3 regions of the Ruegeria sp. N7 genome follow, and region 3 is predicted to be linked to each of the others. Evidence: riboswitches for the same ligand, from Rfam matches in the RefSeq annotation. Region 3 holds a riboswitch; each other region holds the start of a gene.
The links. A riboswitch is a leader RNA that binds a small molecule or an ion and turns the genes downstream of it on or off. The one in region 3 is predicted to bind cobalamin.

Region 1 (9,835 bases), on a different contig from region 3:
GCGCCAGACGCGGACGGACCCGCACGACCAGCCCGTCGCCTGACATCATCGGGCGATGTGCGCCAGGGCACCAGCCTTGAACGATAGGTGCACTCATCCCAAACCCTCCAAGTCGGCACGGATCGAATTCCGGCGTGTGTTCCAAAGCCCCGCTTCCAGCAATGCACGGAACCTGTCTTGCATGGCCTGATGGGCCTTCGGGTTGGCCTCTTGCAGAAAGGCATCAACGGCCTCATTGCCCAATGTGGCTTCGTGGTAGAGATCAAATAGATGCGGAGCGACGGTTCCGGACAGATGCGCAAAAGAGGCCATGTGATCCAGCGTCGCAGCAATCTCGGCGGCGCCGCGAAAACCATGGCGCTGCATCCCCGCGATCCAGCCAGGGTTGGCAGCACGGGCATGAACGACGCGGCTGATTTCTTCCGGCAGAGTCCGGGCGCGCGGATTATCGGGGTTGGTGTTGTCCAGATGGTAAAGCTGCGCGGATCCGCCGACGAATTTCTTGGCGGCGGCAAAACCGGCCTCATGCGTGGCATAATCGTTGGCCAGCAGCAGGTCAGTTTCCGTCAGATCCTGGAGGTGAACAAAACTGTCGGCCTTGGCGACACGATCCGTGATCCCCGCTTTGTCCTGCGCGATGTGTTCACCTTCCAGCGCGTACGAACTGGCCTCAAGCCATGCCTCCCCGGCTTGGGCGCGCGCCTCGTCCGTATAGGTCTCGGACAGATGGGTCATGTTCAGGCCGTAACTGCCGGGTGCCGGGCCAAACACCCGCGCAGCCGGGGCGTGACCGGCATAGGGGTTCCAGTCGGTCGCTTCGTCACGCTCTGACAATGCCCGAACCGCCTGACCATAGAGGGCTGACAACGTGGGGAACACATCGCGAAACAAGCCCGAAACCCGCAAGGTGACGTCCAGGCGCGGGCGGCTCAGGTCGGTGATGGGCAGCACTTCAATACCCGAAACCCGCTCGGATCCCTTATCCCAAACCGGCTTTACACCCAGCAGGTGCAGGGCCATGGCGAATTCTTCGCCCGCAGTGCGCATGGTGGCCGATCCCCACAGATCGACAATCAGCCCTTTCGGGTAATCGCCTTCCTCCTGCAAGTGCCGCCGTACCAGTTCCTCGGCCAGTTTCACGCCTTGCGTGTAGGCTGCGCGGGTGGGCACAGACCGCGGGTCGGTGGTGAACAGGTTTCGCCCGGTCGGCAGCACGTCAGAGCGGCCCCGATAGGGCGAGCCGGACGGGCCAGCCTCGATCCGCTTGCCAGCCAACGCATTGATCAGTGCCTTGCGTTCGGCATGGGCGGATGGGGCTGGGTCGAAACTGCCGATCACATCCGGAACACGCCCATAGACGTGCAGCCCGTCGCCAAACTGGCTTTCTTTGATATCGCAGACAAAGCGGTCGATGCGCGTGATTGCTTCCGCGGTGCTGGTGGCCTGGTTCAGGCCCAGATCGTGCTCCAGCCCAATGGCTTGCGCCTCATCCCGGATATCTTCCTGCAACCGGTCACGGCGTCTGGGGTCAAGGCCGTCCGCGTTTGAGAACTCGTCCAGCAGGGCTTCCAGTCGCACCATCCGGTCAGGCGTTCCGCTTTCTTTCATGGGGGGCGGGATGTGGCCCAGGGTCACCGCGCCGATCCGGCGCTTGGCCTGCGCGGCCTCACCTGGGTCGTTGACGATGAACGGGTAGATCACCGGCAGGTCACGGATCAGCGCCTCGGGCCAGCAGTCTGCTGATAGGGCGACCGATTTGCCGGGCAGCCATTCCAGTGTGCCATGCGCACCGATATGGATCAGCGCGTCCGCGCCAAGACCTTTGCGCAGCCACAAATAGAAGGCGACATAGCTATGGCGCGGGGTACGCGAAAGGTCGTGATAGTCGTCATCACGCAGTTCGGGTGTTCCGCGCTCTGGTTGCAGTGCGACCAGCGCCTTGCCGCGTCGCAAAGCCGTGAAGTGAAACGCACCCTGAGTGAAAGTTGGGTCTTGCTCAGGATTGCCCCATACGGTGTGCAGATCGGTGCGCAGGGTTTGGGGCAATTCAGCGAGTGCGCTCAGATAATCCTCAAGCGGCCACGATATCCGGGCGTCCAAGAGTGCGTCGGCAACCGGATCGCCAGCCGCGATGTCGTAGCCTTCACCGCAAAGATCAGACAGCATCGCCTCAGCCGAGGCCAGCGCGTCGAGACCAACCGCATGGGCCATTTGCCAGTCTTTGCCGGGATATGTGGACAGTACCAACGCGGGGATCTGGTCTGCCTTGGGTTTGTCATTCAGGGCAAGCCAGCCCGATACCCGATCGATGATCGCCTCGATCCGGTCCGACTCGGCCCGATGCGCAAAACGCGAGTATTCCAAATGCGGATCGCGCTTGCCCGGTTCTTTGAAAGAGACAACGCCTGCCGATATTCGCCCGTCCACTTCGGGCAATACCACATGCATGGCGAGGTCGGCGGGTGACAGGCCGCGTTCGGCCTCCGCCCAGGCCTTGCGTCGCGAGGTGGCGAGAGCGACCTGAAACACCGGCACATCCGCTGCGTCCAGAGGCGACGTGCCGGACGCGCCCTTGCCCGAGAATGAAGTGGCGTTGATGATCGCCGACGGTCGCAAGGCGACGACCTGTTCCCTGAGCCAGTCGGCAGCGGCTGGGGTCTTGAGCGACGGGGCAAACAGACCCACCGCCTGAAGCCCGCGGGCGCGCAGGCTGCGGATCAGGGCCGCGACCGGGGCGGTGTCTGCGGATGTCAGATACGCGCGATAAAAGGTGACAAGGATGCGTTTCGTATCGCTCTGGAATGCGGAACCCACCGGGACGACACCCTGATCTGGACACCACGCACCGCATTCGGGCAGGGTTTTCGCGCCCATCACTGGCCCGGCATAAAGCCCTGCTGCCAAGGCCATCTGGGCCAATGCGGCCTGCGCGGCGACTTCGCCGCCGGTGTCACACAGATGTGCCAGCCGCCTCAGGGTCGAGAGGGGCAGGGTCGAATACTCATCCAACCGAGTGTCTTCACGCCCATCCGCCGGTAAAACGGCTAACGCGATGCCTTTGGCTTGCGCCAGTGCCAGAACCTGTTGCAGCCCGTAAGACCAATAGGGCACGCCACCTATCAGACGGATCAGGATGCCCTTTGCGCCCTCAAGTGTCTGTTCGACATAGGTATCGACGGACAGAGGGTGCTTCAGCGCCGCAAGATTGGCCAGCCGCATCGTGGGCATCCGCCCCTCAGGCCCGCCGCCGCGATGCCAGCCCGCCGCGAAAGCGCCCAGGTCACTGTCGGAAAAGGACAGCACAACCAGATCACCCGGGCTTTGGCCCAGATCGGTTGGGGTCTCGGTTTCCTCGAGCCCGTGGCTTTCGCGAAAGACGACGTGCATGACTTACTCGGCAACCTCGGTCACACCCACGAGGATATCACGGATTTCGGCTTCTTTGATGTCGTCATGCTCGGCAATCACGACCAGGCGCGAGCGGCGCTCTTCACCGGGCTCCCACGGGCGGTCGTATTGGTGACGAACCCGCGCGCCGACAGCCTGAACCAGCAGGCGCATCGGTTTGCCAGCGACGGCGGCATAGCCTTTGACGCGCAGGATATTCAGCTCAGTCGCAAGACGTTCGATTCTGGCTACCAGTTCCGCAGGGTCGGTCTGTTCCGGCAACTCGACGATGATGCTCTCGAAATCGTCATGCTCATGATCGTGATGGCCATCGTGATGTGACGGGCGCGCGTCCATGTCATCTTCGGCGGCAGCCTCAAGGCCAAGCACGACACGTACGTCGACGACACCCTCTGCAACCTCGACGACGGGAAGCGGGCGCGGCGCCTCGGTGGCGATGATCTGTTTGGCTTTCGCGACACCTTCGGGACCTGCCAGATCGGGCTTGGTCAGCAGGATGATATCCGCGCACGAGATTTGATCTTCGAACACCTCGGACAAGGGTGTTTCGTGATCGATCGAGTCATCAGCCAGCCGTTGGGCATCCACCGCTTCAACGTTCGGAGCAAAGCGACCGGCGGCCACAGCCTCGGCATCGGCCAGCGCAATCACGCCATCAACGGTGATTTTCGAACGGATATCAGGCCAATCAAATGCTTTCAGCAGCGGTTTGGGTAGTGCAAGGCCGGATGTTTCGATCAGGATGTGATCCGGGCGCGGTTCCAGCGCCATCAGCGCCTCGATGGTCGGGATGAAGTCATCGGCCACGGTGCAGCAAATGCAGCCGTTTGCCAGTTCCATGATGTTTTCCGCAGGGCAATCCGGTATCGCGCAGGATTTCAGAATGTCGCCATCAACACCCACATCGCCAAACTCGTTAACAACAATCGCAAGACGCTTTCCCTGCGGGTTCTGCATCAGATGGCGCACCAGCGTGGTTTTGCCCGAGCCCAGAAAGCCGGTGATCACGGTGACGGGAAGTTTTTCTAGGTTCGACATGATCTCAGCCTCCAATCGGGGGAATGCGCGAGGCGCAGTTTTTGCGGAAATGTTCAGGACGGTCGCGCCACTTCACCAGACCATCGTCTGTGGCCAGATACTTGGTCACACCATCGATGATGACATCGACGTGATCGACTTCGTTCAGGTTCTCGTAAACAAAGGTCCAGCGATCCGGCCCGCCCCGAAGAACGATGGAACAGCCCTGATCGCAGTTCGAAAGGCATTCGACAGGTTTCAGAATGATGCCATCTGGCAGGGCAGCCTGTTCCAAGGCCTTGTGCAACAATGTGCCGGGACGCTCAGCATCATCCTCGAAGGGCAGACCCCGGCGGCAAGTCGTGCAGACCAGTAATTCTACCGGTGCGGTCTCGGTCATGTCTCTCATCCCCCCAAATCCTCTTCGCGGGGGACGGGGTTTCATGCGGGCACCACGTCTGCACATGGACCCGACACCGGAACACCCCGCCCGGTTTCAACTTCGGGTGTTGGCAGGTCTCCCGGCTTGCGGATGCCAGAGCGGTCGCTCTGTCGGATGTCCCGCCTTCCCGGCACAGGCCAGTGGCATTGGGCATCCTCTCCGGTCACGGTCGCGGGGGCGGCTGCGTTTGGCGGATGAACCGTTGACGCATTCCCTTTTCATCGGCTGTCGCCGACACCAACGACAGGGACATGCGGCACCGCTGACCCGCTTGTCAAGCGGTTCGCGCGCAACAAATAAGCCAAGGTGAAAAAAGCGACCTGTAGGCGTCGTTCGGCGGCATGAAGAACGTGTTCGGTATATGGTCGCATGACGGGAAAACGACGAACTTGGAGATGCGTCATATGAAAGTGGGATTTATCGGTCTGGGTAACGTAGGCGGCAAGCTTTCGGGATCCCTTTTGCGCAACGGCATTGATCTGACTGTGCATGACCTGAACGCGGATCTGGTGGCCGAGTTTGTCGCCAAAGGCGCAAAGGCGGCAGAAGGGCCCGCCCAGTTGATGCGCGATTGCGATGCGGTGATCACCTGTCTGCCGTCTCCGGCAGCATCGGACGCAGTCATGCAGGAGATGTTGCCCGAAGTGGGCCCCGGCAAGATCTGGATGGAGATGTCGACCACGGACGAGGCCGAAGTCAAACACCTGGGTGCCGAAGTCATATCGCGCGGCGGTGCGGCCGTCGATTGCCCGGTTTCTGGCGGGTGCCACCGTGCCGCGACGGGCAATATCTCGATCTTTGCGGGCTGCGACCGGGAAACGTTTGAACGAATTCTGCCGTTCCTGACGACAATGGGCCGCCGGGTTTTGCACACCGGTGAACTGGGCTCGGCGTCGGTGCTGAAAGTGATGACCAACTATCTTGCCACCGCCAACCTGATCACCTGCGCCGAAGCACTGGTTACGGCAAAGGCTGCGGGGATGGATCTGAACACGACCTATGAGGCGATCAAAATCTCGTCCGGCACGTCCTTCGTGCACGAAACCGAAAGTCAGGTCATCCTGAACGGGTCGCGCGATATTTCCTTCACCATGGATCTGGTGAAGAAGGATATCGGTCTGTTTCAGGAGGTCGCCGACCGCGCCGGGGTGCCGCTGGAAATAAACCCGGTGATGATCAGCATCTTTAACGATGGTATCGCGCGCTATGGCGAACGCGAGCTTTCACCAAATATTATCAAACGGCTGGAAGAGGCAACCGGCCTGGATATCACCGCCCCGGGCTTTCCAGCCGAAATGACGGATGATGAGCCGGAAGAGCCGGGATACGAGGTTGTGCCACAAGGGCGCGCCTGAACGTAAAGCATATACCAGACAAAATCGCGCCCCGTGAACGAGCAGGGGTAGGCAGGAGTTCCGAAAAACACGCAATATCTGGCCCGCAATTCGACAGAATCGCGGGCCATGAACGTCTGAAAATACCAAGCGTCGCACGCGCGTACTGCGGGGTTAAGTCAGCGATTAGGATGTGGTTGGAGGCGAGTACCGGATTATAAGATGAAAGTAAAAACTTAATAAAAATAATAAGTTAAGTTATTGATATCCTCCTGATTATCCGCCTTGTATCCTCCCTTTTGTATTTTGTTAACGAGTGTTCAGTTTTGTAAAGCTGACTTCCTCGATCCATCCTAGATGCAGTGGGTCTTCTACATTCTAATCATCACACCATATCTTAGAGCTTTCTCTTGTGCGTAAACACCATCGATAGCAGGATTGGATTTAGGTAATTGTTTTCAACAAGATTTGAGGCGGCAAAGGGTGGCAAATAATAATGAGACACGACTGGAAAATACCATCTCTCGTAGATCAACTCGCGGAAACCAATATCCCACTTTTTGAGGGGCAGGTTGTATTTGTAGTGGGCGCAAACGGGTCAGGGAAGTCTGCACTAATTACGCAGTTGTATCAGACAGCGGGTGCGCCGTCCGTAGTTAAGATAGCAGCCCACCGACAGTCTTGGTTGAACTCAAGTTCTGTTGACGTAACCCCAAAAGCCAGAATGGAGCTTCAAAGCACTATCAACGCTCGAGACAAGCAAGACGAAGCACGTTGGAAAGATGATTACGCCTCTCATAGAACGCAGATTGCCTTGTTTGATCTGGCTAACGCTCAAAACTCTGTAGGTCGAGATGTTCTGGAACTCTTAAAAAGCGACCAATTTGAATCCGCAAAAATCTATGCCAAAAGGCCATCTCCTTTGGAGGCATTGAACGATATTTTGTCGTTCAGTTCTTTGTCAGTTCAGCTTTCCATAAATGACGTTGGTGACGTTTTAGCGAGTCACGGCGGTGGGCCGACTTTCAACATTCCGCTCTTATCGGATGGCGAGAGAAACGCGGTAATGATCGCCGCGCAGGTTTTAACTGCAAGGCCCGGAACACTGTTCCTCATTGATGAACCAGAACGGCACCTGCATCGGGCAATAACGGAACCGATGTTGTCCGCGCTTTTTGAGAAGAGAAAAGACTGCTGTTTCGTTATTGCGACACATGAGCCAGAACTCCCTAGTTGTAATCCCGATGCGAAGGTCGTGATCGTGCGAAGTTGTAGTTGGACGGGAGCGCGAGCAAATGGCTGGGACATCGACGTACTTATGCCGGGTGTCGAAGTGCCCAGTGAAATCAGAAGGGCTATACTTGGTGCCCGTCGCAGGTTGTTGTTTATTGAAGGCAACGCCGGTGGAAGTTTGGATTTCCCTCTTGTTTCGGCGTTGTATCCCGAGGTTTCGGTCGTTCCACGTGGAAGTTGCCGTGAGGTGGAGCGTTCTGTTGCGGGGCTTGAAGGGACCACTGGACTACACTGGCTTAGCCCTATTGGATTGATCGATAGGGATGATAGAACGGATGATGAAGTGTCCGCGCTCGAGTCAAAGAAAGTTTTTGCGCTCGAACGAAGTTCGATTGAATCCGTATTCTATTCTTCATGTTCAGTAAATGAGATGGCTTTGGTTCAAGCTGAGGTCTTTGGTAGTGATGCAAAGAAGATGTCAGAGGACGCACAACGCGCTGCTCTAGCCGTTCTTGATACCGATACAAAAGAAGACCTAGCCGCACGACGCGCTGAACGTTCAGCAAGAAACCGTTTTCTTAGAAAACTTCCAGATTGGCGTCAGATCAAGCAGACGGAAGGCGCAAGAATCGTCGTATCGGAAGAGACAACGTTCAAAACAGAACTGGACAAACTTACTGATGCGCAAAACCGAAATGACTTGGATTTCATCGTCAGTAGATATGCTATCAAACACACAAGAATACCAAAGACGATTGCCGAGGCGATGCGGTTCAAAAGTGCATGGTACTTTGAAGAGGCCGTAGTGAATCGGACGAAGAGAAATATGGATTTCCAACTGGCGCTTCGTGGTCTGTTGGGAAACTTGGAGAGCCATCTGTCTAGCCTAAAGTAGAACCAGTTAAAAAGGCGGAAAAGTAACAAGAGTGAGTGGGGCGGTGACTTGCGTATGACACGTTCGGATTTTGAGCCAAAAATCTGAGCGGGTTAATATTACGTGATCCTTTCCCCGGCCCCCCCCTACCCCCTCAGTGAACCCCCAGTAAATTCATCAGTCACCACCCAGGGTACGCCCTTCGACCGGGCAGGGGATGAGCGCCTCGCAGATAACCCAGAGGTCACCGACGGCACAACATCTTGTGCTTCGGGAGGCGTAAGTCATGTCCGATCATCTAAGTAGTTGATATTGCTCAGTCTCAATGAGTCAATAATGGCGATTATGTTAAGTGTCATGATGTCCATGACCTAGCGGGATCACGCGGGGTTTGACCTTGAGTTGCATGCGCGGGGCATGAGCATACTCTTGGCCACCACTTAGACAAGCGCGTCGGTTAGGTGGCTCAGTTCGTCGTGTGTTTGGCTTGTTCTTGTCCTTTCCAGCGTGGTGGTCTGGATGTTCAAACTAAGGGCGGTATAGCCTTATTCCTCACCACAGATACTTGCGATATCGTAGGGGTTAACATATTGTAATCCTTACACAAATGCCGCGCAATTGTTATTGACATCGATGATTCCGCGCCTCTATTCAGGTCCCATAAGACACGGAATAGAGGGAATTACCAAATGACACTGACACACTTCGCGAACACCCAAGATGCAATTGCGTTCGCCATCGATGAGAAGATCGCCGATCTGCGAGAAGAACACGCGGTAGCAATGGGATCACTTGCTGATCAATACACCGACGACGAGTTCTACGCGTTGGAGAACAAGATCGACGACCTGCTCACCGTCGCGAGAAGCATGGGCTTGCCACAGTAGGGTCAATTACAGCTGACTTCTGAATTAACCCCAAAACGTCTCGGCTGGTGTCCATCTGGCCGAGGCTCTTAAACCCCTAAAACAGCGTTTTGTAGGTCACCCTACCTGACCTCTGTTTTTAGCCTCTTATTTCCCAATAAAATCAAAGGCTCACAGGAGCCAAGATGGAAGGTCGAGGACCTGCGAGGTCAACACCATCCGCGTCGTGGAGATCGACGGGAACCCGTGGTTCGTCGCCAAGGACGTGTTGGACGTTCTCGCCATCAAGAATGTTACCAACGCGACGTCTAACTTAGGTCAGACGGAAGTTAGGCTACTGAGACTGAACGGTGGTACACGCGGACGCCCCAACAAGCTGATCTCTGAGAGCGGCCTCTACAAGATCATCATGCGCTCCGACAAACCCGAGGCCCGTGCGTTCCAAAACTGGGTCACTCAGGTTGTCCTACCGTCGATCCGCAAGGACGGAGGATCACCCCATGACCGATGAGGGAACTCGGGTGCCAGAAACCCAATGAAACAAGGGGATTTGAATTAGTGCACCCTTATGAGACAGAGAAGAAACGAAAAGTTATACCTCAAGGTATCACCCAGAGTTCCCCCATAGGTTCACCCTCGGTAACTCCTCTGTGTTGATGAT
Region 2 (9,835 bases), on a different contig from region 3:
CCCCTCAGCCACGATGTCAGCGATTGTCTTCCTCAGCACGCGCGTCACCTGTTCCAGCGCGCGCTTGTCATCTTTGTTCAGGCCCTTCAGTGGAGGCCGCATGATACCCGCGTCGATCCCGTTCATGGTGACGCCATGCTTGATGGTCTGGATGAACTTGCCACCCTGTTCCAGCACCCGCATCAGCGGCATCATCGCAGACATGATCCGGCGCCCTTTGGCAAAGTTGCCTTCGATCACGCAGGCCTGATACAATGCCACATGTTCTGCTGGCAGGAAGTTCGAACCGCCGCAGACCCAGAATGGTGCGCCCCAGGCGAAAAACTCCAGTGCCTGATCGTCCATGCCACAGCCCAGCTGGATATGCGGATAATCCCGCGCCAACAGATGCACCCGGTTGATATCGCCCGAGCTTTCCTTGATGCCGCAGAAATTTCGGCTCCGACCTACGCGGTCAAGGAACTCTTCCCCCATCATTGTGCCGGTACGGTGCGGATAGTTGTAAAGCATCACCGGCAGGTCGGCGGCCTTGTCGATGGCCAGCGCGTTCAGCGCGTTTTCGCGATCCGTCGGTACCGAATAGGGCGGGCTGGCCAACAGGATGGCGTCCGCGCCGATGTCGCGCGCGCCCGCGGCCAACGCAATCGAGTCCGAAGTCAGCATCGCGCCCGTGCCAACCACCAAGGGCAACCGCCCTTTCAGGCGCTGATGCGTGAATTTGGCCAGTTCCAGCCGCTCCGCCACGGTCTGGGAATAATTCTCACCCGTGGATCCGCCGGAAATCAGGCCGTGCACACCATTTTCGATCAGGTATTCGATCACGTCGGACAGGGCGTCCCAGTTCACGCTTCCATCGTCGTGATAGGGGGTGACCACAGGGGTATATATCCCTTCAAACTTGAAAATCGGGTTCATTCCGTCCTCATGCGGGTTTCGAAAATGGTGGGATACCCATCGGCACATCCAGCGCGTCAGGCATCACGAACATCCCGATCTGATCCCGGGACAGGTTCCAGTGATCCTCGGCCAGTTTCGCCGCCGCGGCTTCATCGCGTGCCTCGATGGCTGCGATGATCGCGTCATGCTGTTGGCTGGCCAGCGACAGGTTTTCGGACATTTCAACTGTCTGTGGCCGGTAGAACGTCATGCCAATCCGTGCATGATCGATCAGCAGCCGGTTGAATGACGGCAGCAGGTAGACATTGCCGGACATCTCTCCGGTCACGTCATGAAAACGGTTGTTGGCAAGTGCACGATCTTCGGCCGACCCTGAACGAAGGGCAGCTTTGAATGCTTGCTGAGCCGCTTTCAGTTCTTCGATTTGCGCGTTAGTCGCGTTCACTGCCGCCAGACGCAGGATGGCCCCGTAAACCATCGGCGCGGCAAGGAAGAAATCTCGCAGCGTGGTGTAGGACATTTCCGAAACACGGGCGCTGCGGTTTTTCCGTAGATCCAGATAGCCTTCGCCAGCCAGTTGACGAAACACTTCGCGCAGAGGCGTGCGCGACAGGCCGAATTCATCGGACAGATGCGCCTCATCCAGATCGTCACCTGGACGAAGGCGCAGCGTCAGGATGGACATCTTCAGGTGTTCTCTGAGCGCATTTTTGCGCGACTTGGCTTCGTCTTTCATCCTTTGGCCTCACTATGTCCTGTGGCCGCTGCGTTCGAATCGCGGAGGTCACAGTTTTGTATTTCTAAAAAATACAACTTGTATACAAAAAAATCTCGTGCAGCATGGGTGTCTGCAAAATAGACTCACGTTCGGGCGTCGGCCCAGTTTGGAAATGGTCCTGCTCATGCCTCAGACGCAGCACTTCGCCTTCATTCTGGTCGAGGAGTTTTCGCACCTCGCCTTTTCCTGTGCGGTCGAGCCGCTGAGAATCGCCAACCTTGTAAGTGGCGAAGAGCTGTATCGCTGGTCATTTGTATCCGAACAGGGCGAGCAGGCCGTGTCTTCCAATGGGTCCGTCACCCTCGTGCATTCCGGACTTGAGGAACTGTCCAAGTGCGATCAGCTCTTTGTTTTGTCGGGCATTCACATGCGTGACCACGTGACCCGTTCCCTTCTGGCCACACTGCGGCGCGAACGAGCGCGTGGAACGCGGATCGGGGCATTGTGTTCCGGCGCGTGGCTGCTGGCCGAGGCCGGGTTCCTCAACGGTATGCAGGCGGCGATCCATTGGGAATACCACGACGCGTTCATGGAAGCCTTTCCGGATATCAATCTGGTGCGCAGCGTCTTTGTCGCCGACGAAAAACACATTACCGCATCAGGTGGGACCGCGACCGCAGACCTGATGCTGCATCTTATTGAACGCGACCATGGCGAAGAGCTGGCCACCGATGTTGCGGATCAAATGGTCTATAACACTGTGCGTAATGCGACCGCTAAGCAGCGCGTTTCGCTGCAGTCGCGCAATGGAATGCGCAATGCCCATCTGGCAAAGGCGATAGATATTATGCAGGACAGTCTGGAAACCCCAGTTTCACCATCCTTCATTGCAGACAATTTGGGTATCTCCACCCGTCAACTTGAACGGTTGTTTGGCAAATACTTAAACACTTCCCCTAAAAGGTACTTTATGGAAATGCGGCTGGAACGGGCCCGGAAGCTGCTTTTGCAAACCGAGGCGTCGGTCACCGAAGTCGCCGTGGCCTGCGGCTTCGAAAATCCGGGTCATTTCTCTAGGGTATACAGGTCCAGTTTCGGCATCACGCCGCACGCGCAACGCAACAAGATCAACTGAAAAAGATGGGTTGCTGGTTCGCGCTTACCGGCGGGGGTGCCGCGATCTGTTGGCCTCGAACTGGCCTGATCTGGCACCCCCTGATCCTGCCGGGATACCCCCTCGTTAAAAACTGGACTAGTCAACAGACCGGCAGGATTACCCACCAATAAATCTCGATATAGGCATAAGTATATCAAGAACTTGTCATCCAGAGATTTGTTGTGCCCTGTTTCGTTAATCTACCGTTAATTTAAGGCTCAGATTGAGGCTTTGATTGTGGGTAATCTGCAATATCGACATGCGGTCGCCGCAATCTGTTCAACCTGATGGCGTGTCGTGATTTGTGTCAAGCCTCAGAGGTTTCCAAAAGGAATCTGTTTCACGGTTCAAAACAAGTAGTGAACATATCATTGAGGTTTGGTCGACCCACGCTCGGACAACGCGCCTGCTGATCATCTTTGAAGGCAAAAATACGAACGAATCCAATCCAGGTCAGAATCAAGACAGCATTCGACGGGCAACTTGACGGGTTGTGAGGAAACCCAAGTCAAGATTGCGCGCCGTTGGAATATGGCTTTGAGGCCGTAGATTGTACGTATCTGACATGCTGCGCTGACGACACTGATATCCTGTACGACCAGAAGCGATCGGAATCCGTCAGTCCAGATGATAGGACAGAAATCGTTCTGTCCCGCCGGCACTATACCCCCACTGTGCTTTGACACCGAAAACTTCTGAAACGGTTTCCAAAGACAGGGCATGTTCGGGCGGGCCAAGAGAGACCAGCCGCCCTTTTGACAAAACAGCCACCCGGTCACAGGCCATCGCCTGATTCAGATCGTGCAGCGCCATCACTGTCGTCACTTTTAGAATTCGAACACAGTTCAGGATCGACAGTTGGTGATGAATGTCCAGATGGTTGGTCGGTTCGTCCAAAAGCAAGAGTCCCGGTTGCTGAGCCAAAGCGCGTGCGATGTGCAGTCGCTGGCGCTCTCCTCCCGACAATGTCGCCCATTCTCTGTGTGCCATATCGGCCATTTCCACGGTTTGCAGGGCTTTGTCGACTTGCCAGGTGTCCTCGGCGCGCCACGGCCGTAAGGCCGACAGCCAGGGCGTGCGGCCCAGTTCGACCACGGATCGTGCAGTCACGCGTTCGGCCGTATCAGCCTGTTGTTCAACGATGGCAATCCGTTGGGCAATTTGTCTGCGCGACAAATGCGAAACGGGATGACCCGCTATGACGACTTTTCCTGAAACCGGACGTACCAACCCCGCCAGCAGGCGCATCAGCGTTGATTTTCCCGAACCGTTAGGTCCGACCAAAGCAAGTGTTTCGCCGGGCTCCACGACAAAGGATACGTCTGACAGCAAAGTCTTGCCGCGAACGGAATATGTCAGGTTTTGCGCCTCGATCTTCATCGGGCGCTCCTCTGGCCGCGCACCAAAATTACGGCAAAGGCAGGCGCACCGATCAGAGCGGTGACCACCCCAATCGGCAGAACCTGACCCGGGATGATGATGCGCGACACGATATCTGCGCCGATCAGGAAGACCGCTCCGATCAAGGCGGAGGTTGGGATAAGCCTGCGATGCCCCGGTCCCACAAGGAACCGGGCAGCATGAGGGATGACCAGCCCGACAAAGCCAATGGATCCGACGATAGAAACCATGACAGCTGTCGTGAGCGCGGTCGCAAAGATCAGGGTTGCCTGCACCCGACGTACCGATATGCCCAGCGAGGCCGCTGAATCAGAGCCGAAAATAAAGGCGTCCAGTGCTCTGGCGTGAAAGCGGCAAATGAGCCAACCGACAAGGGCCACCGGAATGGCCAGATACACATCCGGCCAGCGCACGCCGCTGAGGTTTCCCATCAGCCAGAACATGATCCCGCGCGCCTGATCGGCATTGGCGGATTTGGCGATGATGAAGGCCGTCAGCGCATTGAACAACTGAGACCCGGCAATTCCCGCCAGGACGATCTGTGCCGTCGCAACCCGTCCGCCCCCTGCGCCAGCGGCTCGGGCCAGCAACGCGACAAAACCAAAAGCCAAAAGCGCGCCATTGAACGCGCCAAAAGACAGCGACAAAGCCCCCCCACCCAAACCAGCGATGGTTACAGCCACGGCACCCGTCGAGGCCCCGGCAGAAATGCCCAAAATGTAAGGGTCGGCCAACGGGTTTCGCAGCAAAGCCTGCAACACGACCCCTGCGACAGCCAGACCGGCACCGCAGGACGCAGCGACCAGAGCGCGAGGAATCCGGTAGCTCCAGATAATACCCTGATCAATTGGGTCGACAGGAAAGTCCGCTCCGGCCAGCTTGTTGGCCAGAACGGAGAGAACCAAATCGGGCGACAGAGAGGTTTCCCCGATCATCGCGCCCGCAAGAACCGCCGCAATCAACAATGGCACGGTAAGGCACGCAGCCTTGAAACCCTGCCGTAAGATTGCGGCGACCTCGTTCACAGGTTGTTTCCGATGGTATCCAGCTTCTCGGCCAGATCCTCCAGCGCCGGGATTGCGCGGATGGTGGCGTCCATGGCCTGCGCATCCATAATGACGATCCGGTCATTCTTGACCGCATCCATCTGGCTGGTCACCGGATCAGTGCGCAGGAACTCCAGCTTTTTCAGGTAGTCGTCCGCAGCAAAGCGACGGCGGTCCATCTTGGCGATAACAATCACCGTCGGATTGGCCTTGGCAATGGTTTCCCAGCCCACTGTTGGCCATTCTTCATCCGTCTCGACGACGTTGCGGATACCCAATTTACTCATCATGTATCCCGGTGCGCCTTTCTGTCCGGCCACAAACGGGTCGCTTTCCATTTCAGGAGAGGAAAACCAGAATACGGCTGACACATCGTCCAGCTTCACGGTTTGCGCCTTGGCGACGGCTGCGGCTTCGCGGGCCTTGTACTCGGCAACCAGGTCCGTGCCGCGTTCGGATACATCAAAGGCTGCCGCCAGTTCTTCGATACCCTGATACAGCGTATCGGTCGAGAACGCTTGCAGGCGGGTGCCATCGCCGCCGACTGTATTGTCTTTGCCGATGCAATCTGCAGGCATTACGTACGTTGGAATGCCCAGTTCGTGAAATTGCTCACGCGTGGCGACGATGCCCTCGGGTCCGACATGCCACTCATATTGCGCTGCGACCAGTCCCGGCCGCTTGGCAACAACGCTTTCAAAGCTGGGATCATTGTCTGCCAGACGCTCTACCTTGGCATTCACCTCGGCATATTCAGGCAGCACCTCGTTGAACCAGACCGAGGTTCCAAGAACCTGCTCGCCCAGACCCAGCGCATAAAGCACCTCGGTCGCGGCTTGGCCGACCGTGACTGACGACGTCACTGGCGCGTCAAACGTGACCGAGTGACCGCAGTTTTCGATAGTTAGGGGAAAGTTTCCTTCGGCGGCAGCGCTGGTAGCCAGCAAGGAAAGGCCAATCAGGCCAGTGCGTAGAAACATGACAATCGATCTCCATGTGTCAATGACCAGAGAACGGGTGAATGGGCATTTACCGAAGCAACAGACGCTTTACTGCCTGCCGTGAGCGCAGGGTAGAAAATAGACCGCCCGGCGCGTTTCTTCGGCAACCTCCCCGGACAACCCCGCCCGGTGTGTTTCGGTTTCATACCGGCAGGTCTCCTGACTGACGGGTCTTTGTCTGTCCTGTCTTCCCAGACCAAAATGGCCCAGTGACGGAAATGGACAGCGCTCGCCGCCTACAGTTGCGGGGGCAGTTCCGGTTGGCACCAAAAGGCACCTCGGATTCCCTCTTAGCCACATCGGGACCGGTAAAACGCGGGTACCTTAACACTTACCCTGCGGCAAGAAAAAACTCCGGGGTCTTTCCTATTTTCTCGCAAGAGCATGCACCTGCGCGTCTCAACATGGCGCTGATATCAGAAAAGCCGCTGAGAACGCGCCAAAATCCGGACCTAGATTCATAGTGTGTGATATTAGGTGCAAATTGAGCATAAGCGTGCACGAATCAGTATTTTCTCGCATAGGTTGTGCAAAAAAATCTCTTAAAAACAATAGCTTAAAGAGCGACAAATTTGATGAAACACCATAACTGTGCAACGCGTGAAGCATAAGCGTGCAAGACCAAAATCAGGAGGCATAAGCGTGCAAAAGTAGAACAAAGACCAAGACCACTAGAAGTGCCGGCCCATGCCGCAAATATTGAAACAACACTAGTCCATCGCAAATTTGACGGGCTTCGGCGAGCATCGCACCTCGAAGACTTTTTCGAGAGCTACCCACTGCACCGAAATCGGATGTTGAGATGGCTCGGGTCAACTTCCGCTTTATCGGGCAAAGCTTCGCTTCTCTGCCGCGCAGCATCCCGACTGTACTACGTCAGCGATGCGCAGAAAGCAGACTTTGCAAAGTCCGGTTGACCACATTGTCCACCAAAGGCGACAGTTCTGCTTCGCGACTGGGCTATACATAGCCCTCAAAGCGTATTGTTTGCGGGACTTCAGTTGCACCGTTTTCCTGAGCGAGTAGGGCGCGTGCTGACGAAAAGGTAGCAAGCGCAAAAAGAACAAGAAGGGCCTTTATCATCGTAGCGCCTCGGATCCGGGTTTTGAACTTGGGCCGGGGTTCACAAATGATCGCCCCGGCCAGCGTCAGGGCAAACGAGGTAGTTCTTGCCCTGAAACATCGTACTTTCGCCTAATTTAGAAGATCACCGACGATGCCGACGGCATCGACCACGGTAGACAGGTCATTCGTAACTTCGAGGACTTCGTCATCGACCAGAATGTAGCGGTTTCCTTTGCCCGGCTCCCCAAGCTTCCATTTGGAAAGGTCCCCAATATCCTCGAACTCCAGGTCAGATGGGAGCTTGGCACCGCGCGTGTAGCGCTTGATCTGTCCAGGTGGTACAGCTTTTGGGCCTTTGCCGGGTTTGTCTTCTATCTGAATGCTGACATCACCGTTCTTGCCCCCCTTGTTCGGCTTTTTACCCTTGTTGTCTTTGGCATGGGCATCGCTGCCTCCAAGGATGAAAAACACAACTGCTAAGGCTGCAAGAATTCCGTATGCAATCTTCATAGATTGTTCCTTTGCTTCCCAACTTCATTCGACCGGCGTTGAAAATTCCGGCACGCGCTTGATCTCTCTTAGTTGCCCTTTGGCACACCCCTTAGTGACTGCCTTCACCCCGCATTAGAAAACGATCCGGGTTCTTAGACCGAACAGGGTAATCCGGTCCTGATCGGGATTTAGAAGCGGGTCGGAAATGAATTGTACCGATGGCGTGATCTGCAGTCCGGGTGAGATTGAAAAGCGGTAGAAAGCTTCAAGCGTGAACTGATCGCCATCTATGCCTCTTGCTTCGGCCCAGTTTAGGCCCAGACCGGCCAAATCGGTGTTGCGACCATAGTAACCGAGACCGGCAGAAATCGACCGTTCATAAAGCGCTGCGGTTCCCTTCGAGGCCCCTGCACGGAAGAACGGCATCCATTTATTGTCAACAAACCATGCGGCGGAAAACGCTGCGCCGTAATCTTCTGCTCGACTGCCATCGTCAGCCGCATCCGCATGCCAGAGGGTCAGATGGATATTGTCGAAGTAGATGCGATCAAAGCCGGACGTGTACCCAAGTTCGAGCGACTTGAAGAGATTGCCGTCGCTAAACACATCAAAGTTTGGATCGGACGGGTCGGCGTTTGCGTCTGATACGCTGGCAACGGCGTAGAGGTTCTCGCTCAGCTTTACCCCGCCGGCAATACCAAGGCCTTGGTTGGGCGTGTTGATTGTCGGGTTGGTATTGAAAGACAGGTTTTGAAAACCACTGTAGGGGCTTACCAACCCGTAGATATCCACAAAGTCCGTTACATCAATCTGGCCGACTTGCAGCGCCCACGACCCATTCTCAGCCCTTTGGGTCCAGAACAAATTGGTCAGAAGCAAACCGTTGTCATTGAAGGCTGTTCCCGTGATTGAAAGGGCTCCGCCATCCAGCCCGAGAAATTGCGGAGCAACGTCAGTATAACTGTGCCTGTCTTCGATCTTGAATGTCAGAGACCCCCGTTCAGTTGCCTGCCAACTGCCGTAGAACCGCGCAATTCCGCTGGCTGCTTCGCCGGTTCCCAGATCAGCATCCGTGGTTTGGCCCAATGCCAGGTAGTCAATGTTGAACCGAAAACCACCCTCAGCCAGTCGGTCTTTCCACTGAAACCAACCCGGTGCGATGTTGCGTGGAAAATCGGAACGATATTGCGGATCGGTGAGCCCGTCTCCGGGCGCAAGATCGGCTTCGACTGAAGATGGCCCGGATAGTCCCTGAGCCGACGCTGCGCCAGCAAATGCAATGCTCAATGCGGCAACCAGAAGTCTTATCATTTTGACGCCTGTGCCCCACCGGTCTTGCGATTTCCTGCCGCGCGGATGCGATCAGCAGCACGCTGCTTCCATTCCAACCTGTCTGCCTCGGTTTCCAGAGTTTCGACACGTTCCGCCACTAGCTGGAAAGTCGCATTCATAGGCATGAGGCCATCCACAACCATCATATTATGAACGGAAGGATCGATAGTCAGCGTGCCTGTCAGCCGAACGGGTTCGTGGAAATAGCTAGGCGCCCAGTCCCCGTTCAACCGCACACGGATCATCTGGTTAGGCGGAGGTGGAGGCATGTGGCTGCACATCCCTCTTTCTGGCACCAAATACGCCACAGGCCGGCCGTCCGGATCGCTTGGAGCAGGAATGGCAAAGCCCGCGAGTGTGATTGTTCTGCCGTCGAATTGCGGGTTTCCGCTCGTTCCAGCCTTTCTTCGACGTTCAGTCACAACCTCGCGCTGATCGAGTAACCAGTCGACGTCAATTCCGTCTGACACCAAGGCGTCTTCGGTCTCTGCTAAAAGCAATTGCCATTTCTGCCGTTCTTCGGCGCTGCCAACCTCCTGCTGCAACCTGCCGCGTATACGCACAACGAAAAGAACATCGTCGAACTGTTCGGGGCTGAGTTCACGATAGGGGTCATCAAAGACCTGCGCAGACGGATCTGGCAGATCTGCCCAGTCCAACGCGGTTCCAGGCGTCGCCGCAGCATCATAACCGCACAAAACCAACCCTGCGAATACTGCGGAGCAAA
Region 3 (9,835 bases):
GCAGGTTGAAATGGTCAACCGCATCCTGCCGGCGGGAAAACGCGCCGGGGTTCTGACCATATCAGCCTCCACTCTGACCCAAGATCACTTGCTGGCCGCCAATGTTCCATTGGACACGCCTATCGGCACAACCGAAGGCGGGGCGGAGTTCACCCGCGCAATCCTTGGAAATGAGCTTGGTCTTGATGTGGAAAAGGCCCGCAAAGACAATGTCGAAGCCGCAATGGCCCTGACATCGGAACACACCGATCTTGGCGCGATCGTGCTGGAATGCACGAATATGTGCCCCTACGCGCCCGATATTCAGCGCGCCACAGGGCTGCCCGTGTTTTCTATCGTGTCTTTCGTGAAGTGGTTTCAGGCCGGTCTTGTTCCGCCCACCTACTAGACAGGTGACACGGGCGCTCTGACTGACCTGCCCTAAGATGTCACAGGTTCAGGTCGCCTTGTACCGAGTTCCGGATCACCCGCTCGGCATTCGGAATGTCGTTTGAAAGCGCCCGCTCTCTTGCGGCCTGTTTGTCCAGCCCAAACCCAACCCAACGGTCGGTGAGCCGGGTTTCCAGTGTTGCAAGATCGACGCCCAGAAACACCTTGAGCGCCCATAGGGAGTGAAGGCCCGACCAGCCCGGTTCATCCAGCAAAAGGTAATTGCCTTCAACCAGAATGACCCGCTGATCAGGCGAGATCATTGATCGGGCAGCGATTGCCAGATCAAGCTTTCGGTCGAAGCCCGGAATTGCAACTTCATCTTCGGTGCGCAAACGCACAAGCAAGGCACGAAACCCGGCAAGATCGAAGGTTTCCGGCGCGCCCTTGCGCGGGAAAAGCCCACGTTCTTTCAGGATCGCGTTGTCAAAGTGAAAACCGTCCATTGGCACAAGCCCTGCTGACACACCGCGCCGGTTCAGCTTGGCTGTGGCAAGGCTGGCAACGGTGCTTTTCCCGGATCCGGGCGGGCCGGCAATCGCGACAAGTTGCCGGTGTCGGGCCGGCGGCAGCGCCTCAACGGCGTCGACGATGCTGTCGGCCAGAACGTCAGGGGCGGTGCTGCCACCGGTCATGCAGCCTGATCCTCGGGCGGTGCGTCCTTGGCCCCGGTCATGAATGCTACGGCGTCGGACATCGAATAGTCCTTGGGGTCAATCACACACAGGCGTTTTCCCAGCCTGTGCACGTGAATCCGGTCTGCGACTTCGAAAACATGAGGCATGTTGTGGCTGATCAGGATGATCGGAATGCCGCGTGATTTCACATCCTGGATCAGTTCAAGGACTCTGCGGCTTTCCTTTACGCCCAGTGCTGCTGTCGGTTCGTCCAGAATGATGACCTTGGATCCGAATGCCGCCGCGCGTGCCACGGCAACGCCCTGGCGCTGTCCACCCGACAGGGTTTCGACGGCCTGATTGATATTCTGGATGGTCATCAGACCCAGTTCGCTCAGCTTTTCGCGGGCGAACTTTTCCATTGCCGGACGGTCTAGCATTCGAAGCCATGATCCCAATGGCCCCTTTCGCCGAATTTCCCGCCCCATGAACATATTGTCCGCAATCGACAGGGCAGGGGACATGGCAAGCGTCTGGTAGACGGTTTCAATACCGGCTTCACGCGCGTCGATCGGGGAATGGAAATTCACCTTTTGACCTTCCAGCCAAACATCGCCTTCGTCTGGCGTCACTGCGCCGGACACTGCCTTGATCAGCGTCGACTTACCCGCGCCATTGTCGCCGATCACCGCCAGAATCTCACCCGGCATCAGGTCAAAATCGCAGTGATCCAGCGCAGTCACCTTGCCGTAGCGTTTCACAAGGTTCCGTCCTTTGAGAATGGGTTCCATCAGGCTGCTACCTTTCTGATCCACTGGTCGACCGCGACCGCTGCGATGATAAGGATGCCGATCAGCAGGAACGTCCATTGTGCATCCGCGCCCAGCAACCGCAGCCCAAGCGTAAAGACACCCACGATCAGGGCACCAAACAGGGACCCCAGAATAGACCCGCGTCCGCCAAACAGAGATATCCCCCCGATCACGACCGCGGTAATGCTTTCGATATTGGCCAGCTGGCCCGAGGTTGGCGAAACCGACCCGATCCGGCCAATCAGGGCCCAGCCCGCAAAGGCGCAGATCAGCCCGGACAGCATGTAGACGGATATCAGCGTACGGTGCACGTTGACACCAGACAGTTCTGCCGCTTCGGGGTCATCTCCGACGGCATAGACATGCCTGCCCCAGGCCGTGTGCCGCAACGCGTATGCAAGGACGAGGATCAGCGCCAGCATGAAGACAACACCAACGGTAAACACCGCCCCGCCCACGTTAAACTTGGCACCAAACAGTTGCAGGATGGCGGCGTGTTCCTCGATCTCCTGCGACCGGATCGTTTCGTTTTGTGAATAAAGGAAATTCGCCGCAAGAACGATCTGCCACATGCCAAGGGTGACGATGAATGGCGGCAGCTTGATGCGACTGACCAGAAACCCGTTCAAGGCCCCGATTGCCGAGCCAACAGCAAGGCCGCACACAATCGCAACCGAAGGCGGCATTCCATAGCGGAAAGTGAATTGCCCCATCACAACCGACGACATCACCATGATGGCCCCAACACTCAGGTCGATGCCTGCGGTCAGGATCACAAGGCTCTGCGCCGCGGCCACGATCCCGACGATCTGAACCTGTTGCAGGATCAATGTCAGCGCAAAGGGCGAAAAGAACTTGGGGCCCAGCAAGACACCAAAGATGACGATTGCAGCGACAAGGACGATCAGCGGGACCAGCGACGGGTTCACATGCAGAAAATGCTGAACCGTTCCGACAAATCCGCGTTGGTGATCGTCAAATTCGGCAACTTGCTCTGGGCTGCCCTTTGCGGCGGTTTCGAAATCGTCGGCTTGTCGTGAAGAATCGGACATGGAACTTCCCCCAAAGCGTCAGGTTTATGACGACTTTAGCAAGGTTTCGGGCGTGTGGGTGGTTTTGATAAGTGGAAGGCCGCGCAGCGGCCTTCCACACGTTCAGCTTAACCCCAGCAGAGGTCCATGCCTTCCTGAACCGAGATGGACTCGACGCCGTCGGCGGCCTTATCCGTCACAAGCGCCACGCCAGTGTCAAAAAAGTCCTTACCGGGTGTGTTCTCGGGTTTCGTCCCTTCGTCCGCCCATTTCTTGACAGCCTCAACGCCCAGCGATGCCATCAGCAGCGGGTATTGCTGGGATGTTGCGCCGATGACCCCGTCCGCCACGTTCTGCACGCCGGGGCAGCCGCCATCGACGGAAACGATCAGCACGTCATTTTCGCGCCCGATAGCCTTGAGCGCCTCGTAAGCACCCGCTGCCGCCGGTTCGTTGATGGTATGCACCACGTTGATCATCGGGTCTTTGGCCAGCAGGTTTTCCATCGCGCGGCGGCCGCCTTCTTCGTTGCCAGCGGTGACATCGCTGCCAACAAGACGCGGGTCGTCTTCATCGCCGATCACGTTCGGATCGGCCAGATCAACACCGAACCCCTGCAGGAACCCCTGATTGCGAAGCACGTCCACAGTGGGCTGGCTGACCGCAAGGTCCAACGTGGCGATTTTGGCGTCGTTTGCCGCATCTCCCAGAGTGGCTTTTGCCCATTGTCCGATCAGAAGCCCCGCAAGGAAATTGTCGGTGGCAAAGGTCGCGTCGGCCGAGTCGATAGGCTCAAGCGGGGTGTCCAGCGCAATCACCAGCAGCCCGGCATCGCGGGCCTGCTGCACCGCCGGAACGATGGACGACGTATCCGACGCGGTCAGCAGGATACCCTTTGCGCCATCCAGAATGCAGGTTTCAATGGCCTGAACCTGAGTTTCGTGGTCTCCGTCGACTTTGCCGGCAAAGGCCTTCAGCGTCATGCCAAGCTCTTCGGCTTTGGCGGTCGCACCCTCTCTCATTTTAACAAAGAAAGGGTTGGTATCCGTCTTGGTGATCAGGCAAACGGTTTCACCTTCGGCCATTGCACTGCTTGCCATGGCCGTAACCGCCAGCGCCGTGGCGCCTGCAAGTTTCGCAAGTTTCATCGGTAGTCCTCCCAGTTTTCCCAATGCCCGTCCGGGCATACGTTTGATCGGGCGAAAACCGGCCCGATCGAACGTGAAAACCATCACAAGATTCGAATTTCGAGTCAATAAATAAATCACTCTTAATTATTATTGACAGAAAGGAAGGGTTTCAACATTGTCGTCATGAAGGGGATGGCCGTGTCTGCAATGAACTCTTTGGACAATACCACTGGCGTACGCGAGCCAGATATGCGCGGCACCAACCAAAGTGGAATGCGGGCCCGAAATGAACGGCTTGTCCTGTCACTGGTCCGGCGCCATCAGGCCCTCGCAAAATCTGAAATCGCGCGGATGACCGGGCTGTCGGCGCAGACGGTCTCGGTCATCATGCGCCAGTTGGAAACCGATGGGCTGCTTCTGCGGGGCGAACCGATCCGGGGAAAAGTCGGACAGCCCTCGGTTCCCATGCGCCTGAACCCGGATGGCGCTTATTTCTTTGGGCTCAAAGTCGGGCGGCGCAGTACCGAATTGGTGCTGACGGATTTCCTTGGCAATGTCAGGCACCGTGAGCGGCGGACTTATGATTTTCCGACGCCCGAGGCGACATTGAGCTTTTCCAAAGAAAGCCTCGACAAAGTGATGGCGTCACTGTCGCCCGAGGCGCGCAGCCGGATCGCGGGTCTTGGGATTGCGATGCCGTTCTACCTTTGGGACTGGGCGCAGACATTGCAGGTTCCGCAGGAGAAAATGGATCCGTGGCGTGACGCGGACCTGAAAGGCGCGCTGGCCGCAAGCTATGACTTGCCGGTATTCCTGCAGAACGACGCAACGGCCGCCTGCGGTGCCGAGCTGGTCTTTGGCCCGGCGGAAGGCCCACGAGATTTCCTGTATTTTTATGTGGGCTTCTTCATCGGGGGCGGGGTGGTTCTGAACGGCTCGATCTTTTCGGGGCGGGGAAACGCCGGTGCGCTTGGCCCATTGCCCGTGCCGGACGACGCAGGCGGAGTGAAACCATTGATAGATGTCGCCAGTCTTTATGTGCTGGAGCGCGCAGTTGGTGGGAATGCCGAAACAGCCGGCTCAATCTGGGAAACGACACAGCATTGGGACCTACCGGAAACCCACCTTGAGAACTGGCTGAAACAAGCGGCGCACGGGATCGCACATGCCATCGTCTCGTCTTGCAGCCTGATCGACTTCGAATCTGTCAAGATTGATGGCTGGATGCCCGCAGGCATCAAGGCGCGGCTGGTGGAATTGGTCGAGGTCAAACTATCTGACATGAACCTGACCGGGCTTGAACGGCCCTTGGTGCAGGTGGGGACGGCAGGCCCGGATGCCCGCTCATTGGGGGCGGCCAGTTTGCCATTGTCGGAAAGATACCTGCTCGAAGGGTAGTTCATTCCCGAAAAACCCCGACCTTTATCCAAAGCGGATCCGCCGGAAAAAGGGCATTGCCCGCTAAACTTTTTGACAGCCAGCGCAATTGATCGTTGACGGATGCCGAAGAAGTCTGGCAAGCCGCTCGGCATGTCCGGTTCCGGGGCGTGCTCTGGAATCAATAGGGAATGCGGTGCGGGCTTTGGCCCAACTCCGCAACTGCACCCGCAACTGTAAGCGGCGAGCAGGGCTGAAGTGCCACTGGAGTTAATCCGGGAAGGCCAGCCCAACGCTTTGACCCGCAAGTCAGGATACCTGCCGGACATGTGCCTTTGACAAGGGCACTCCTAATCGGCGACGGGATGTGCGTCGGAGCAGGATGCTTGAAAAAGCAGCTTAGCTTGGACGTCCCCGCAGTCAAAACGCATCTCGTACCGGGGTTGGTGCGATGGGACAAGGACGACTATTGATGACCAAGCTGCTTTCCGCAGCCGCTGTGGCGATGGCGCTTCCAGCGATGGCAAATGCGCATTTCCTGCTGGAATACACCGCTGACACCATGATCGACGCACCGGGGAATGTTCCGGTCAAGCTGATCTTTTGGCATCCGTTCTCGAACGGGCATGTCATGGATCTGGACAAGCCGCAGGAATTCTACGTGATCCACAACGGTCAGAAAACCGATCTGCTGGATACCCTGGAACCCGTACGTTTCACCGGCGGCGAAAACGAAGGCGCGGCATTCAAGGGTTATGTTCCCGTCAAACGGTCGGGCGACTATGTGTTGGTGACTGTTCCCCAGCCCTATTATGAGGAATCCGAGGATATCTATATCCAGCAGATCGCCAAGGCATTCATGAACCGCAATGAACTGCCGACCGACTGGATGAACCCGGTGGGCCTGCCGGTTGAGATCATCCCGCTCAACAAACCAACCAACATCATCGCGGGTTCGACGTTTACAGGTCGGGTTATGGCCGAAGGCCAACCGGTTGCGGGTGCCGAGATCGAGATCGAGTACATGGCCGCAGAACCGAACATGGAAAGCGCGGCCGCTTCCGCCCCGTCGGTCTCGCCGATGCCGGGTGGTGCATTGGTCGCAACTTCGGATGATAACGGGTATTTCACGTTTGGCGTTCCAAAAGCCGGATATTGGGGATTTGCCGCACTCGGCGCCGGTCCCGTGACCGAACACAACGGCAAAGAACTCAGTCAGGACGCGGTCATCTGGATCCGCGCCTGGGATTTGGAGTAACCGTAGATGCACATCGTTGACGGAGCCTTGTCCAACCCGGTCGTGATCGGCGGAGCCGTCGCTGCGGCGGGTGGGATTGCCATGGGCCTCAGGTCGCTGGATCTTGATCGCATCCCCACTGCGGGGGTGCTGTCTGCCAGCTTTTTCGTGGCATCGCTGATCCATGTGCCGATTGGCCCTTCGTCAGTGCATCTGATCCTCAACGGTATGGCCGGGCTTTTGTTGGGCTGGGCCGCATTCCCGGCCTTGTTCGTCGGGCTTTTGCTGCAGGCCGTCTTCTTTGGCTTTGGCGGGTTGACGGTATTGGGGATCAACACCCTGAACATCGCGTTGCCCGCGGTTTTGGCCGGGCTGATCTTTGGCCGCCTGATCGCCCATGGCTCACCTCTGCAAGGTGCGATATGGGGCGGGGTCGGCGGTGCCTTTGCCATCGCCGCCACAACCGGCATGGTTGCGTTTTCACTGGCCCTGTCCGGGGATGCATTCCTGCCAGTGGCCAAGCTTGTTTTCTTTGCACATATTCCTGTCATGGCGATCGAGGCGATCCTGACTGGGTTCGCGGTTTTGCTGGCGCGCAAGGTCAAGCCCGAGCTGTTTGTCAAACGAGCGGTCGCATGAGGTATCTGGCAATCATTCTGGCGCTGTGCTGCGCACCCCTACCTGCCTTGGCGCATAAGGTCATAGCCGGAGTGTTTAAATCCGGTGACGCCATCGAAGGCGAAATCGGCTTTTCCAACGGCGACATGGCAAGCGATACCGAGGTCATCGTCAACGGCCCGGACGGAGCCGAGCTGGGCCGTATCGTAACAGATGCAGACGGGTTTTTTATCTACACGCCAAACGCGCCGGTGGCCCATACATTCTTTGCAAACCTTGGTGCCGGACATGTGGCCGAGGTCACCATGCCCGCTGCGGATGTCGCCCGGATCATGGGCGTTGAAGCGGAACCCGACACCCCGCCAACAAACGCACCTGCCCAGACAGTGGCGGTGTTCAGCACAGAACAACAACAGGTCATTGCCAGGGCCGTTCGGGATGAGCTGCGCCCGCTGCGTCGGGAAATAGCGGCATACCGCGAACAAAATGACCTGCAAACTGTTCTGGGTGGGATCGGATATATCGTCGGTCTGTTTGGTCTGGGCTTTTACTTTGCGGCACGCCGCAAGCTGGCGGCTTGATGGCGCACGTTCTGGGGCAACAGGAAAACACGCTGGTCAAAGCGGGCGCGCAGCGGCGCGGCGCGATCAACCCGCTTGATCCTAGGATGCGGATCGTTATGGCGGTTGTCTTCGCGGTGGTGACAGTGGCGGTGTCCTCGCTGACAGCGCTGTGCGCGGCTCTGGCGGTGTCCCTTTCGCTTCTTGCCGCGTCGCGTCTGCCCTGGCGGAAGACATTGAAACGCATGGCCATGATGGACGGGTTCATCCTGTTCATGCTGGTGTTGTTGCCATTCTCCATGCCCGGCGACCCGATGTTTACGCTCTGGGGGTTTCCTGCAAGCTGGCAGGGTTTCTGGAAAGCGGTCGAGATCGCCTTGACGGCCAACGCGGTCATCCTGTCCCTTATGGTGCTGGTCGGCACGATGGAGCCGGTTACGCTTGGCCACGCCTTGCACCGCCTACGCTGCCCCGAAAAGCTGGTTCACCTTCTGATGTTCACCATCCGCTATATCGAGGTTCTGCGGGAAGAATACCTGCGCCTGCGCGCGGCTATGAAAGTGCGCGGCTTTCGCCCGGCAACAAACTGGCACACCTATCGCAGCTTTGGCTATCTCGTTGGCATGATGCTGGTGCGCGCGATCGAAAGATCCGAACGCATACTTGATGCGATGAAATGCCGGGGGTTTTCAGGCCGTATGCTGCTTCTTCAGGATTTTGCCCTGACCCGAAGGGACATTGTTTTTGCCGCAGGTCTTGGTGCTCTTTGCGCGGGTCTGATCATACTGGATTTTGCATGGCACTGATTGCGCTTGAAGATATCTGCTTTGCCTACCCCGGTCAGCCACCCGTTCTGGATGGTGCCAGCCTCAGCCTGTCCGCCGGTCAACGCCTGTCGCTGACGGGCCCGAACGGGGCGGGAAAATCGACCTTGCTGCGTATCACGCTTGGCTTGCAGCGCCCACGGTCCGGCACGGTCACGATCTTTGGTCAGCAAAGGGTGCAAGAGGCCGATTTTCACGACGTGCGCCGCCGGGTGGGACTTGTGTTTCAGGATGCGGATGATCAGTTGTTCTGCCCGACCGTCGCCGAGGATATCGCCTTTGGCCCGCTCAACCTGGGCAGAACACGCGACGAAGCACTTGCCATCGTTGAAAGCGTGTTGGGTGATCTGGACCTGATGCATCTGAAGAACCGCATCACCCACAAGTTGTCAGGGGGTGAAAAACGGCTGGTTACGCTGGCGACCGTTCTGGCGATGGAGCCCGAGGTTCTGCTGCTTGATGAGCCTACCAACGCGCTGGACCCACGGAACGAGGCCCGGCTGCTGGAAATCCTCCGGGCATTGCCGCAAGCGATCCTTCTTGTCAGCCATTCCCCGGCCTTCCGCGCCGAACTGGCACCGGATGCGCTCGATTTGCGAGACGGAAAACTGGTGGCTGTCTGACAGGACCAATCCGTGTTCAGCTGTGCCGCTTTCGGCTTATAAGCCCATATCTGACCGCCCATGCCCGAAACGACAGGCGTCCGCGCCGGTCCTGTTTCACCGGGTGTTTCGACTGCGCACCACCTTTTCGGTTGAATTCGAAAACGTCGATGATGCGCTCGGCGCAACCGCAGGCTTCGCCCATGCCAACTTTGGCAAAGAAGAATTTTTCGAAACGTTCCGGGTTTTGCATGGCGGCCCTCCTGTTCAAGCGTAACCCCAAAAGCCAAGTGCCGCCAAATCACATTGTTGCGGTCGCAGAGGGGGTCCTATGGCGCGGCGAATGCGCTTCCCGTCCAGACATTGTCCAGTTGGTTTAAAACCGGCGAGGTGATGAGCATCTCGGCAGGGTACAGCAATTGCAGCTCATCCGCGAACCGTGTGACGCCGGGTACAAGCCCGGTGATGTTCTGCCACGCGGCCCAGCTGCCGGGATCGGACAGGCTGTTGGGATTGCCGGGATCAGCCGCCTGGTGCCAACCGGCCGCATTCAGGATCGGTGAAAGGGCAAAGCGCGCATCGTTGCTGTCAACCTCGG

Region 1: linked by a shared signal. The riboswitch ahead of ACR0ES_RS04265 (DUF1636 family protein) and the one ahead of ACR0ES_RS19040 (DUF4198 domain-containing protein) in region 3 are both predicted to bind cobalamin.
Region 2: linked by a shared signal. The riboswitch ahead of ACR0ES_RS08360 (ABC transporter substrate-binding protein) and the one ahead of ACR0ES_RS19040 (DUF4198 domain-containing protein) in region 3 are both predicted to bind cobalamin.

The regions. Positions count from the first base shown of each region.
Region 1 is NZ_JBQFLR010000001.1:851,255-861,089, reverse strand. It holds gene ACR0ES_RS04280 (cobalamin biosynthesis protein CobG) at 1-97, opposite strand, end outside; gene cobN (cobaltochelatase subunit CobN) at 94-3,387, opposite strand; gene cobW (cobalamin biosynthesis protein CobW) at 3,391-4,446, opposite strand; gene ACR0ES_RS04265 (DUF1636 family protein) at 4,451-4,825, opposite strand; cobalamin riboswitch at 4,920-5,124, opposite strand; gene ACR0ES_RS04260 (NAD(P)-dependent oxidoreductase) at 5,209-6,222, shown strand; gene ACR0ES_RS04255 (AAA family ATPase) at 6,698-8,329, shown strand; gene ACR0ES_RS04250 (hypothetical protein) at 8,998-9,195, shown strand; gene ACR0ES_RS04245 (BRO-N domain-containing protein) at 9,401-9,685, shown strand.
Region 2 is NZ_JBQFLR010000004.1:185,098-194,932, forward strand. It holds gene ACR0ES_RS08335 (dihydrodipicolinate synthase family protein) at 1-915, opposite strand, end outside; gene ACR0ES_RS08340 (GntR family transcriptional regulator) at 923-1,633, opposite strand; gene ACR0ES_RS08345 (GlxA family transcriptional regulator) at 1,800-2,750, shown strand; partial or broken gene ACR0ES_RS08350 (ABC transporter ATP-binding protein) at 3,642-4,151, opposite strand; gene ACR0ES_RS08355 (FecCD family ABC transporter permease) at 4,148-5,179, opposite strand; gene ACR0ES_RS08360 (ABC transporter substrate-binding protein) at 5,194-6,198, opposite strand; cobalamin riboswitch at 6,352-6,544, opposite strand; gene ACR0ES_RS08365 (hypothetical protein) at 7,414-7,794, opposite strand; gene ACR0ES_RS08370 (carbohydrate porin) at 7,909-9,087, opposite strand; gene ACR0ES_RS08375 (DUF3299 domain-containing protein) at 9,084-9,835, opposite strand, start outside.
Region 3 is NZ_JBQFLR010000026.1:10,644-20,478, forward strand. It holds gene ACR0ES_RS19010 (aspartate/glutamate racemase family protein) at 1-388, shown strand, start outside; gene ACR0ES_RS19015 (nucleoside/nucleotide kinase family protein) at 429-1,064, opposite strand; gene ACR0ES_RS19020 (ATP-binding cassette domain-containing protein) at 1,061-1,837, opposite strand; gene ACR0ES_RS19025 (ABC transporter permease) at 1,837-2,910, opposite strand; gene ACR0ES_RS19030 (substrate-binding domain-containing protein) at 3,018-4,037, opposite strand; gene ACR0ES_RS19035 (ROK family transcriptional regulator) at 4,227-5,417, shown strand; cobalamin riboswitch at 5,538-5,736, shown strand; gene ACR0ES_RS19040 (DUF4198 domain-containing protein) at 5,869-6,654, shown strand; gene cbiM (cobalt transporter CbiM) at 6,661-7,272, shown strand; gene ACR0ES_RS19050 (cobalt ABC transporter permease) at 7,269-7,832, shown strand; gene cbiQ (cobalt ECF transporter T component CbiQ) at 7,832-8,617, shown strand; gene ACR0ES_RS19060 (energy-coupling factor ABC transporter ATP-binding protein) at 8,608-9,258, shown strand; gene ACR0ES_RS19065 (hypothetical protein) at 9,275-9,490, opposite strand; gene ACR0ES_RS19070 (hypothetical protein) at 9,567-9,835, opposite strand, start outside.